2 regions of the Mycobacterium sp. D16R24 genome follow, and region 2 is predicted to be linked to the other one. Evidence: riboswitches for the same ligand, from Rfam matches in the RefSeq annotation. Region 2 holds a riboswitch; the other holds the start of a gene.
The links. Region 2 has a riboswitch for cobalamin ahead of B4383_RS19240 (iron ABC transporter permease). Riboswitches for the same ligand answer to the same signal wherever they lie in the genome.

Region 1: linked by a shared signal. The riboswitch ahead of metE (5-methyltetrahydropteroyltriglutamate--homocysteine S-methyltransferase) and the one ahead of B4383_RS19240 (iron ABC transporter permease) in region 2 are both predicted to bind cobalamin.

The regions. Positions count from the first base shown of each region.
Region 1 is NZ_MAEV01000031.1:36,461-40,874, forward strand. It holds gene fadD8 (fatty-acid--CoA ligase FadD8) at 1-1,492, shown strand, start outside; gene B4383_RS23145 (TetR/AcrR family transcriptional regulator) at 1,489-2,079, opposite strand; gene B4383_RS23150 (PaaI family thioesterase) at 2,069-2,488, opposite strand; cobalamin riboswitch at 2,564-2,787, shown strand; gene metE (5-methyltetrahydropteroyltriglutamate--homocysteine S-methyltransferase) at 2,922-4,414, shown strand, end outside.
Region 2 is NZ_MAEV01000022.1:76,617-81,030, reverse strand. It holds gene B4383_RS19255 (serine hydrolase) at 1-154, shown strand, start outside; gene B4383_RS19250 (CbtA family protein) at 251-1,045, opposite strand; gene B4383_RS19245 (CbtB-domain containing protein) at 1,061-1,267, opposite strand; cobalamin riboswitch at 1,296-1,420, opposite strand; cobalamin riboswitch at 1,426-1,651, shown strand; gene B4383_RS19240 (iron ABC transporter permease) at 1,756-2,808, shown strand; gene B4383_RS19235 (ABC transporter ATP-binding protein) at 2,808-3,593, shown strand; gene B4383_RS19230 (ABC transporter substrate-binding protein) at 3,590-4,414, shown strand, end outside.

The DNA.
Region 1 (4,414 bases), on a different contig from region 2:
CGGGGACGTGACGCTCACCGGCGCACAGATGGCCGACGAGATCAGCAAGTACATCCAGGCGTTCACCGCGCTGGTGCCCGATCCGACCGATGGTCAGGGCATGTTGGCACTCAACCGCCCCGAGGTGCTGTTGGTCATCGGCGCGGGGCAGCTGCTGGGCACCCGGCGTACCGCGCTGCATCCACTCGGGTCGCTCGACGACCATGCCTATGTGCTGGCCGACGCCCAGATCACCACGCTGGTCATCGACCCCACCCCGCAGTTCGTCGAGCGCGCCGCCGCCCTGGTGGAGAAGGTGCCTACGCTGACCCGCGTTCTGACACTCGGCCCGGTCCCCGCCGAGCTGGCCGAGGTTGGGCATGACCTGGTCGCCGCGGCCGCGGATCTTGCGGCGAAGCCGCTGGTGCCGGTCAACCTGTCGCCGGACCACATCAATGGCCTTACCTATACGGGCGGAACGACGGGTAAGCCCAAGGGCGTCATCGGCACCTCACAGTCGATTCTCACCATGACGCAGATCCAGCTGGCCGAGTGGGAGTGGCCGGAGCGCCCCAAATTCCTGATGTGTACCCCGCTTTCACATGCCGGTGCCGCGTTCTTCATGCCGACCCTGATGAAGGGTGGGTCCATGGTGGTGTTGCCCAAGTTCGATGCGGGCGCCGTGCTGGCCGCGATCGAAGAGCACAAGATCACGGCCACCATGCTGGTGCCCTCGATGATCTACGCGCTGATGGACCATCCGGATTCACACACTCGCGACCTGTCCTCGCTGCAGACCGTTTACTACGGCGCCTCGGCCATCAACCCGGTGCGGCTGGCGGAGGCCATCGAGCGGTTCGGGCCGATCTTTGCGCAGTACTTCGGACAGTCCGAGGCGCCGATGGTGATCAGCTACCTGGCCAAGGGTGATCACGATGCCCAGCGGCTCTCCAGCTGCGGCAGGCCCTCGGCATTCCTGCGTACCGCGCTGCTCGACGACAACGACCAGCCGGTGAATCAGGGCGAGCCCGGCGAGATCTGCGTGGCCGGACCGTTGGTGGCGGGGGGCTATTGGGAACTGCCCGAGCAGACCGCCGACACCTTCAAGAACGGCTGGCTGCGTACCGGCGATATCGCGCGCGAGGACGAGGACGGTTTCTGGTTCATCGTCGACCGCACCAAGGACATGATCGTCACTGGTGGTTTCAACGTGTTCCCCCGTGAGGTGGAAGATGTTGTCGCCGAACATCCTTCGGTGGCGCAGGTTGGTGTCATCGGGGTGCCCGACGAGAAGTGGGGCGAAGCGGTCACGGCAATCGTGGTGCTGCGTGCGGATGCCGACCGCAGCGGTGACGCGGTGTCCAAGATGACGTCCGAGATTCAGTCCGCAGTCAAGGACCGCAAGGGTTCGGTGCAGTCGCCCAAGCATGTGATCGTCGCCGATTCGCTGCCGCTGACCGCGCTCGGCAAGCTCGACAAAAAGGCACTGCGTCAGAAATACGCCACGGTCTAGTTCTGCGGCGAGAGGAGATTCCGCGCGCTCGTGTGGATGAACTCGCGTAGCCACGGCGCCGGCTCACCCTTGTCGGGGAGATGACGCCGCACCGCGGCGTAGGGCATATCGATCAGTGCGAACATAACCTTGTCGAGCACCTCGGTAGTGACTTCACCAAACTGCCGTTCGGCGAACTCGCGCAACGCCATGCGGACCCGCGAGTTCAGCGCCGTGAGGTCGGCGACGAGGGTGCCGGGCCAGTGCGCCACCAGATCGGCCTTCTCGTACTGGAGTAGCAACAGCGCTTCGTTACGGTTCGCCCCCGTCCAATCGAAGGCGTGATCGATGGTCGCGGAGAGGACCTCCTGAGCATTGGGCAATGCGAGCGCCGTGATAATCCCGTCCTGATAGCGGGCGATCGAACGCAGCCAGAGGCGGGCCATGAGCTCGTCGCGGCTGGAGAATCGGTGATAGATCGACCCCGAGGGCGCACCGAGGGTCCGTCCGATGGCGGCAGCCGTGGCTGCCGACGGCCCTCCCGTAGTCACCAGCCTCAGCGCCGCATCGAGAATGTCGTCGGCGGTGTACTGAGGCCTACGCCCCACGGTGCCGAACCATGCTCGTGCCCTGGGCGACCGCGACAAGCTTGGTGTTGCCGTCGTGGTCCTCGACGGATATCTCGCAGCGGCCCAGAGCCTTGGTGCGTCCGGCGCTCACCAGGGATGCGTCGGCGAGTAGGCGCACGCCGTCGCGGGCGGGTGACACGTACTCGATGGTGTATCCGCTGGTGACGATGTCGGCACCGAGACCGAGCCCGCACGCGTAGGTGATCGCGTTGTCGGCCAGGTAGCTCAGCACTCCGCCGTGAATGAATCCGCTCTGCTGGCGCAGCTCGTCGCGGATGTCCAGCGAGAGCTGCACTCCGGACTCGTCGATCCGGCTGATTGAGGTACCCAGGAGGCGACTGAATGGCTGGGCCTCGAGCACCTGTTGTGCCTGGTCACGTGTGATCACAATATTAGAGAATAGTCACTAATAACTGGATGGGCGAGCGTGCATATGATGTAAGGCGCAGCTGGTTTGTCAGTGTCGGCTTCGGTCGGTACTGGCATCGAGTGACGGTCCCCACGGGGCTGCCATGAGAGGGAACCCGGTGAGAATCCGGGACTGTCCCGCAGCGGTATGCAGGAACGATCGCCGTCATAAGCACTGGGAAAGCCACCAACGATCCTGGGAAGCGACGGCCCGTAGGAAAACCTGAGCCCGGGTAATGCCTGCAAGTCCGAAGACCTGCCAGTTGTGTCGGGTGCGCCGCGCCCGACGGATCATCGCCTCGCGGAATGGGCGTATGGCCGAATCGGTTTCAACCAGCACATTGCGTGCTGGTTACTCGGGCTCGGCTTGCTTGTCCTGGGCGGTGGCCACCACGCCGTAGACAGAGGACAGCATGACCACTCCATCATTCAAGGCAACCACGCTCGGTTCGGCGCGCATCGGCCCGCGTCGTGAGCTCAAACGGGCTACCGAACGCTACTGGGCCGGGCGCACCAGTCGTACCGAGCTTGAGACCGTCGCAGCCGGGCTTCGGCGCGACAACTGGTCCGCACTGGCGGCCGCCGGGCTCGACTCCGTCCCGGTGAACACCTTCTCGTACTACGACCAGGTGCTCGATACCGCGGTGCTGCTGGGAGCGCTCCCGCCCCGCGTCGCCGGCATTAGCGACGACCTCGACCGCTACTTCGCCGCCGCACGTGGCAATGACGATGTGACGCCGCTGGAAATGACCAAATGGTTCGACACCAACTACCACTACCTGGTGCCGGAGATCGGACCGGACACAAAGTTCACGCTCAACCCGACGAAGCTGTTCGGTGAGCTGAAAGAGGCTGCAGCCCTAAGTATTCTGGCTCGACCGGTTGTCGTCGGCCCCATCACTTTCCTTGCGTTGAGCAAGTCCGTCGACGGAGCCGGTGCACCCATCGAGCGCCTCGACGAGGTGGTATCGCTGTACGAGCAGCTGCTGGTGCAGCTTTCGGAGGCCGGGATTGGTTGGGTCCAGATCGATGAGCCCGTACTCGTCACCGACATCCTGCCGAACGGCCCGGAGCTGGCCGAGCGGGTGTACGGCCGCCTCGGCACCGTTGCCGACCGGCCCGCGATCTTCGTCGCGAGCTATTTCGGGGACCTGGGTGCCGCACTCCCGGCCTTGGCCCGCACCCCGATCGAGGCGATCGGTATCGACCTGGTCTACGGGTCGGCATCGGGCATTGCCTCGGTGCCGGAGCTGGCCGGAAAGACCGTTGTGGCCGGTGTTGTCGATGGCCGAAACATCTGGCGCACCAACCTGGAGTCTGCGCTGGGCACCCTCGGAACGCTCGTGGGATCGGCAGGCGCGGTGGCGGTCTCGACATCGTGCTCGACGCTGCATGTGCCCTACTCGCTGGAACCGGAGACCGAACTCGATGACCAGCTGCGCAGCTGGTTGGCTTTCGCTGACGAGAAGGTCAAGGAAGTCGTGGTGCTGGCGCAGGCACTGGGCGAGGGGCGCGATGTTGTTGCCGCGGAGTTCGCGGCGTCGAATGAGGCCGTCGAATCTCGCAAGACGGATCCGCGTCTCAACAACGGTCAGATTCGTGCTCGGCTGGATTCGATTCTGGCGATAGGTGTTTCACGCGGCGATGCCGCAGAGCGCCGTCGTAGTCAGGACGAGCGGCTGAAGCTGCCCGAGTTGCCGACTACGACGATCGGGTCGTTCCCGCAGACCGTCGAGATCCGCAAGGCGCGACAGGCCCTGACCAAGGGCGAGATCGACGACGCCGAGTACGTGCGACGGATGCGTGCCGAGGTCGCCGATGTCATTGCGCTACAGGAGAAGCTTGGCCTGGACGTGCTGGTGCATGGCGAGCCGGAACGCAACGATATGGTGCAGTACTTCGCCGA
Region 2 (4,414 bases):
GCCCGGCGACCTGACATTCAGCTGGTACGCCGAGGATCGCAACCGCCAGCCGTATGTCGTGAGTTTCCAGCTGAATTGGGATCGCGCATTCGGCCCCGGTGCGGCCGGATGGGTCATCGGCCTGGCCAAGGGCGTCTTCAAGAAGCTGGGATGAGCGCCCGCGCGAAGACCGTCACACCCCGATGAGCGCCCGCGCGAAGACCGTCACACCCCGATAAGCGCCCGCGCGAAGACCGTCACATGCGGCTAGCTAGCCGGTGACGGACGTCTCCGCATTGACGGGCCTACGCCCGATAACCGTCGCGAACCCGAGACCGATCGTCGCCCACATAATCGCCTGCGTAGTGAACGAGTACAGCCGGAACAGATACAGATCGTGCGCCGGGAAGCCCGGATAGACGATCTTCCCGTCGGCATCGAGCAGCGGTTGCGGCGCCTCGACAAATCCCGGTGTCACAGCCATGACGAGTCCGACCAGCACGATGAACACGGCGGCGGCAACAAGAGTGGCCGTCCAGGTACCGACCCGCTCGGAGAGCTTTCGACCCACCCACAGCGCCACTGCCAACGCGATCGCGGCGACAAGGATCATCAGCACGAAGTACCCGGTGCGCTCCTTGATGGTGCCCTCGGCGCTCGCCGCAGGCGGGTTAGCCGGGAGCTTCAGGAACGGCACCACATACAGCACCAGAAACAGCCCGCCCGCAACGGCGAGCGCCTGCGCGCGCGGGCTCAGATTGCCGACCCGGCCGATCGCCACCACGTACGTCACCGCGAACAGCGCGCCCATCGCGATTCCGAATCCGATGACACCGAGCGCCAGGCCCGCATTGGCCTGTGCGAAGCGACTGAACAGCTCCGCGCCCTCGTGATGGGCGTGGATACCGGCGGCCTCGTCGAGCACGCCCTGCGCCTCGCCTCTGCCCTCCTCATAGGCGATCGCCCTGTTGATGACGGGCTCCACAAAGATCCATCCGAAGATGAAGGACAGCAGGCCACCCAGTGCGCCGAAACCTAAGCCGCGCAGAATTATTGACTTTTCCATGTATTCGGCCCGCTGCTAGTGGCAGGGGAAGCCGAGCAGGTGGCGGGCGTCATGCACGAACTCGTGAACGTGCATGTCGCTGCCGAAGATCGACACCGCACCCTGGTCGATGCCGATGAAGTAATAGGCGAGCAGCCCCAGGAGGGTGGTCACGCTCAACCACAGCGCGGCCTGGGGAATCGACACCGCAACCGGATGGCTGGCGGACGTTGTGTGTGCCATGTTGCTCCTTTTCGGGATACCGCGTCCCGATCTGTTCTTGTCGACGGCGGGGTCTGACTCTCACAGTGGCGCGACCGTCCTGGGATTACACCAGGTTCCCGTCCTGTCGAAGGACGAGTTGAGCTTAGTCGACGCGGCTGGGCTGCGCGTTCGAGTGATAGTTTTGGCCCCGCATTGGTTTCTCCGAGAGCGCCAGGGAAGTGCTCCCGGAGATCGCAAGAGGGAATCCGGCGTGAATCCGGAACTGCCCCGCAGCGGTATGTGGAAACGACAGCGGCACCAAAGAGCACTGGGCCAAGGCCCGGGAAGCAGCCGCCAGTAGGTGAGGCCCGCAAGGCCTCGTGTCCACGAGTCCGAAGACCTGCCAACGCGGCCGCACCACCCGGTGCGGTCATTCGCCAGTGCCGAGGGATCGCCTGGTGGGTAGTGCCTGACTTGGCGTATCCGTCATGCCCCGCTGTCGGCGACCCGACGACGCAGGAAGACCGATGCCCGCAGCACAACACGAGCGGCCGGTGGTCCTCGCGGCGGCCGGTGGCCTGGTGGCACTGGTACTGCTTTCGGTCGGTGGGCTCGCGTTCGGTACTGCCGACGTGCCCTGGCGCGACTGTCTGCACTTCCTCTGGGTCGGCGCCACGGGCGGGTCCGTTCGGGCCGCCGACGCGGCGAACTACCGGATCGTCATCGAGTCCCGGCTGCCTCGGGTGATTCTCGCGATCCTTGTCGGCGCCGGACTGGCGGTGGTGGGCGTTCTCGTGCAGGCGATGGTCCGCAATGCCCTGGCCGATCCGTACGTTCTCGGCATCTCGTCGGGGGCCTCGGTGGGCGCCACTGCAGTGGTGGTCTATGGGGTGCTCGGCACCTTTGGCGCCTACGCGCTGTCACTTTCCGCGTCCCTCGGCGCCCTCGCCGCGACCGCACTCGTGTACCAAATCGCTCGTACACCACAGGGTTTGGTGCCGCTGCGACTTGTTCTGGTGGGCACCGCAGTGGGCTACGGACTGTCCGCGGTGACGACCGTACTGGTGTTCTTGGCGCCGAACGGCGAAGCGGCGCGCAGCGTCATGTTCTGGCTGCTCGGCAGCCTGGGGGCGTCGTCCTGGGACAAGGTTCCGGTGGCGCTCGCGGCGACCGTGATCGGGTTCGTCTGCGTCGCGGGGCTGGCCCGCCAACTCAACGCCCTGTCCATGGGCGACGAGGTGAGCGCGTCGCTGGGCCTGCACGCCGGGCGATTCCGGGTGGCACTGTTCGTGCTGTCAGCCGCCATGACCGGATGTTTTGTCTCCATCTGCGGAGCCATCGGGTTCGTGGGACTGGTCATTCCGCACGCGGCACGGCTGCTGGTCGGCGCGGACCACCGCCGAGTCTTGATCGTGGCTCCGGTACTGGGCGCGTGCTTCCTCGTCGCCGCCGATCTCGTTGCAAGGACCATGATTCCGCCCCAGGAGCTTCCGCTGGGCGCGATCACCGCAGCCGTCGGAGTACCGGCCTTCGTCGGATTGATACGCCGGCGCGCGATGTCTGCGGGGGCTGTCGGCTGATGGACGTCACCTACCGAAGCGTGTCGGTCGACATCGCGGGCAACCGGATCGTCTCCAGCATCGACATGCAGGTCGCGCCCGGGGGGTTCGTGGGAATCGTCGGCCCCAACGGCAGCGGCAAGTCGACAACCCTGCGCTGCCTGTACCGCGCGCTCACTCCCACCACCGGCGACGTAGCGGTCAGCGGCGTGTCAGTACGGGCCATCAGCATGCGGGAGAACGCCCGTCAGGTGGCGGCGCTGACTCAGGACATGTCCTTGGATTTTGATTTCACGGCCGCAGAAGTGGTCGCCACCGGCCGGCTGCCGCACGGCACATCCCTGCGCAGCACCTCGGAACAGGACCGGCGCATCTGCGCGGAGGCGACCGAGACTGCGGATGTGACAGCGCTGGCCGACCGCACGTTCAGTTCCCTCTCGGGCGGGGAACGCCAACGGGTTCTCATCGCTCGCGCCCTCGCACAGCAACCGCGTGTCTTGGTGCTGGACGAGCCCACCAATCATCTGGATGTCCGCCATCAGTATTCGATACTCAGCTCGGCACAGATGCTGGGCATCACGATCATCGCCGCTCTGCACGACCTCAACCTCGCGGCACAGTATTGCGACACGATCCACGTCATGGCAGAGGGGCGCATCGTGCTCTCGGGCCCACCGCACGAGGTCATCACTGCCGAATCCATCGGCCAGTGGTTCGGCATCTGCTGTCATGTCATCGCACACCCACGAAGCGGTGTTCCGCAGATCATCTTCGACGCTCAGCCCGAAAGACAGGAGAAGGAATGAAGGCACTCATCGGCGTGACGGTGGCGGTGTCGCTGCTATCAGGGAGCTGCGCGACCATCGAGGCACAGAGCCCCGGAACGGAGCGGGTGTCCGTCGACAATTGCGGTGCACCGCTTGATGTTCCGGTCCCAGTTACCCGAGCCGTCAGCAATGACACCGGGGTAGCCGAGCTGATGTTCGCACTCGGCCTACAGGACCGGATGGCCGGCTATTTCATGGACGCCGGACAAGATCGGGACATCAAAACCTCGCCGTGGAAGGCGCAGTTCGAGTCCACCACCAACCTGGGGCAGGGATTCACCCGTGAGGCAGTGCAAGCCGCGCGTCCCGATCTCGTGTTCGCGGGGTGGAGCTACGGATTCAACGAGACCTCCGGGCTGACCCCGGATTGGGTGCGGTCCATCGGGGCCGTGCCCTATCAGCTGACCGAGGCGTGCCGTCAGCCCGGAACGGTCCGGCGCGGTATCAAGCCTCCCCTTGACGCGCTCTACGAGGATCTGGCCAACCTGGGGGCCATCTTCGGGGTTCAGGACCGCGCAACGGAGTTGATCACCACGTACCGCAGGACCGTCGAGACCGTGCAGTCACGTCTGCCGCAGGGCAAGCCGACCGCACGTGTCTTCCTGTACGACAGCGGCGAGGCCGAACCGTTCACCTCCGGCAAGAACGCCGCACCCCAACAGATCATCGAGAAGGCCGGGGGCCGCAACGTCTTCTCAGATCTCGACGACAGCTGGACCACCAGCGCGTGGGAGACGGCCGCCCAGCGCGATCCCCAGGTGATCATCATCTGCGATTACGGGGTGGGCCCCAACAACACG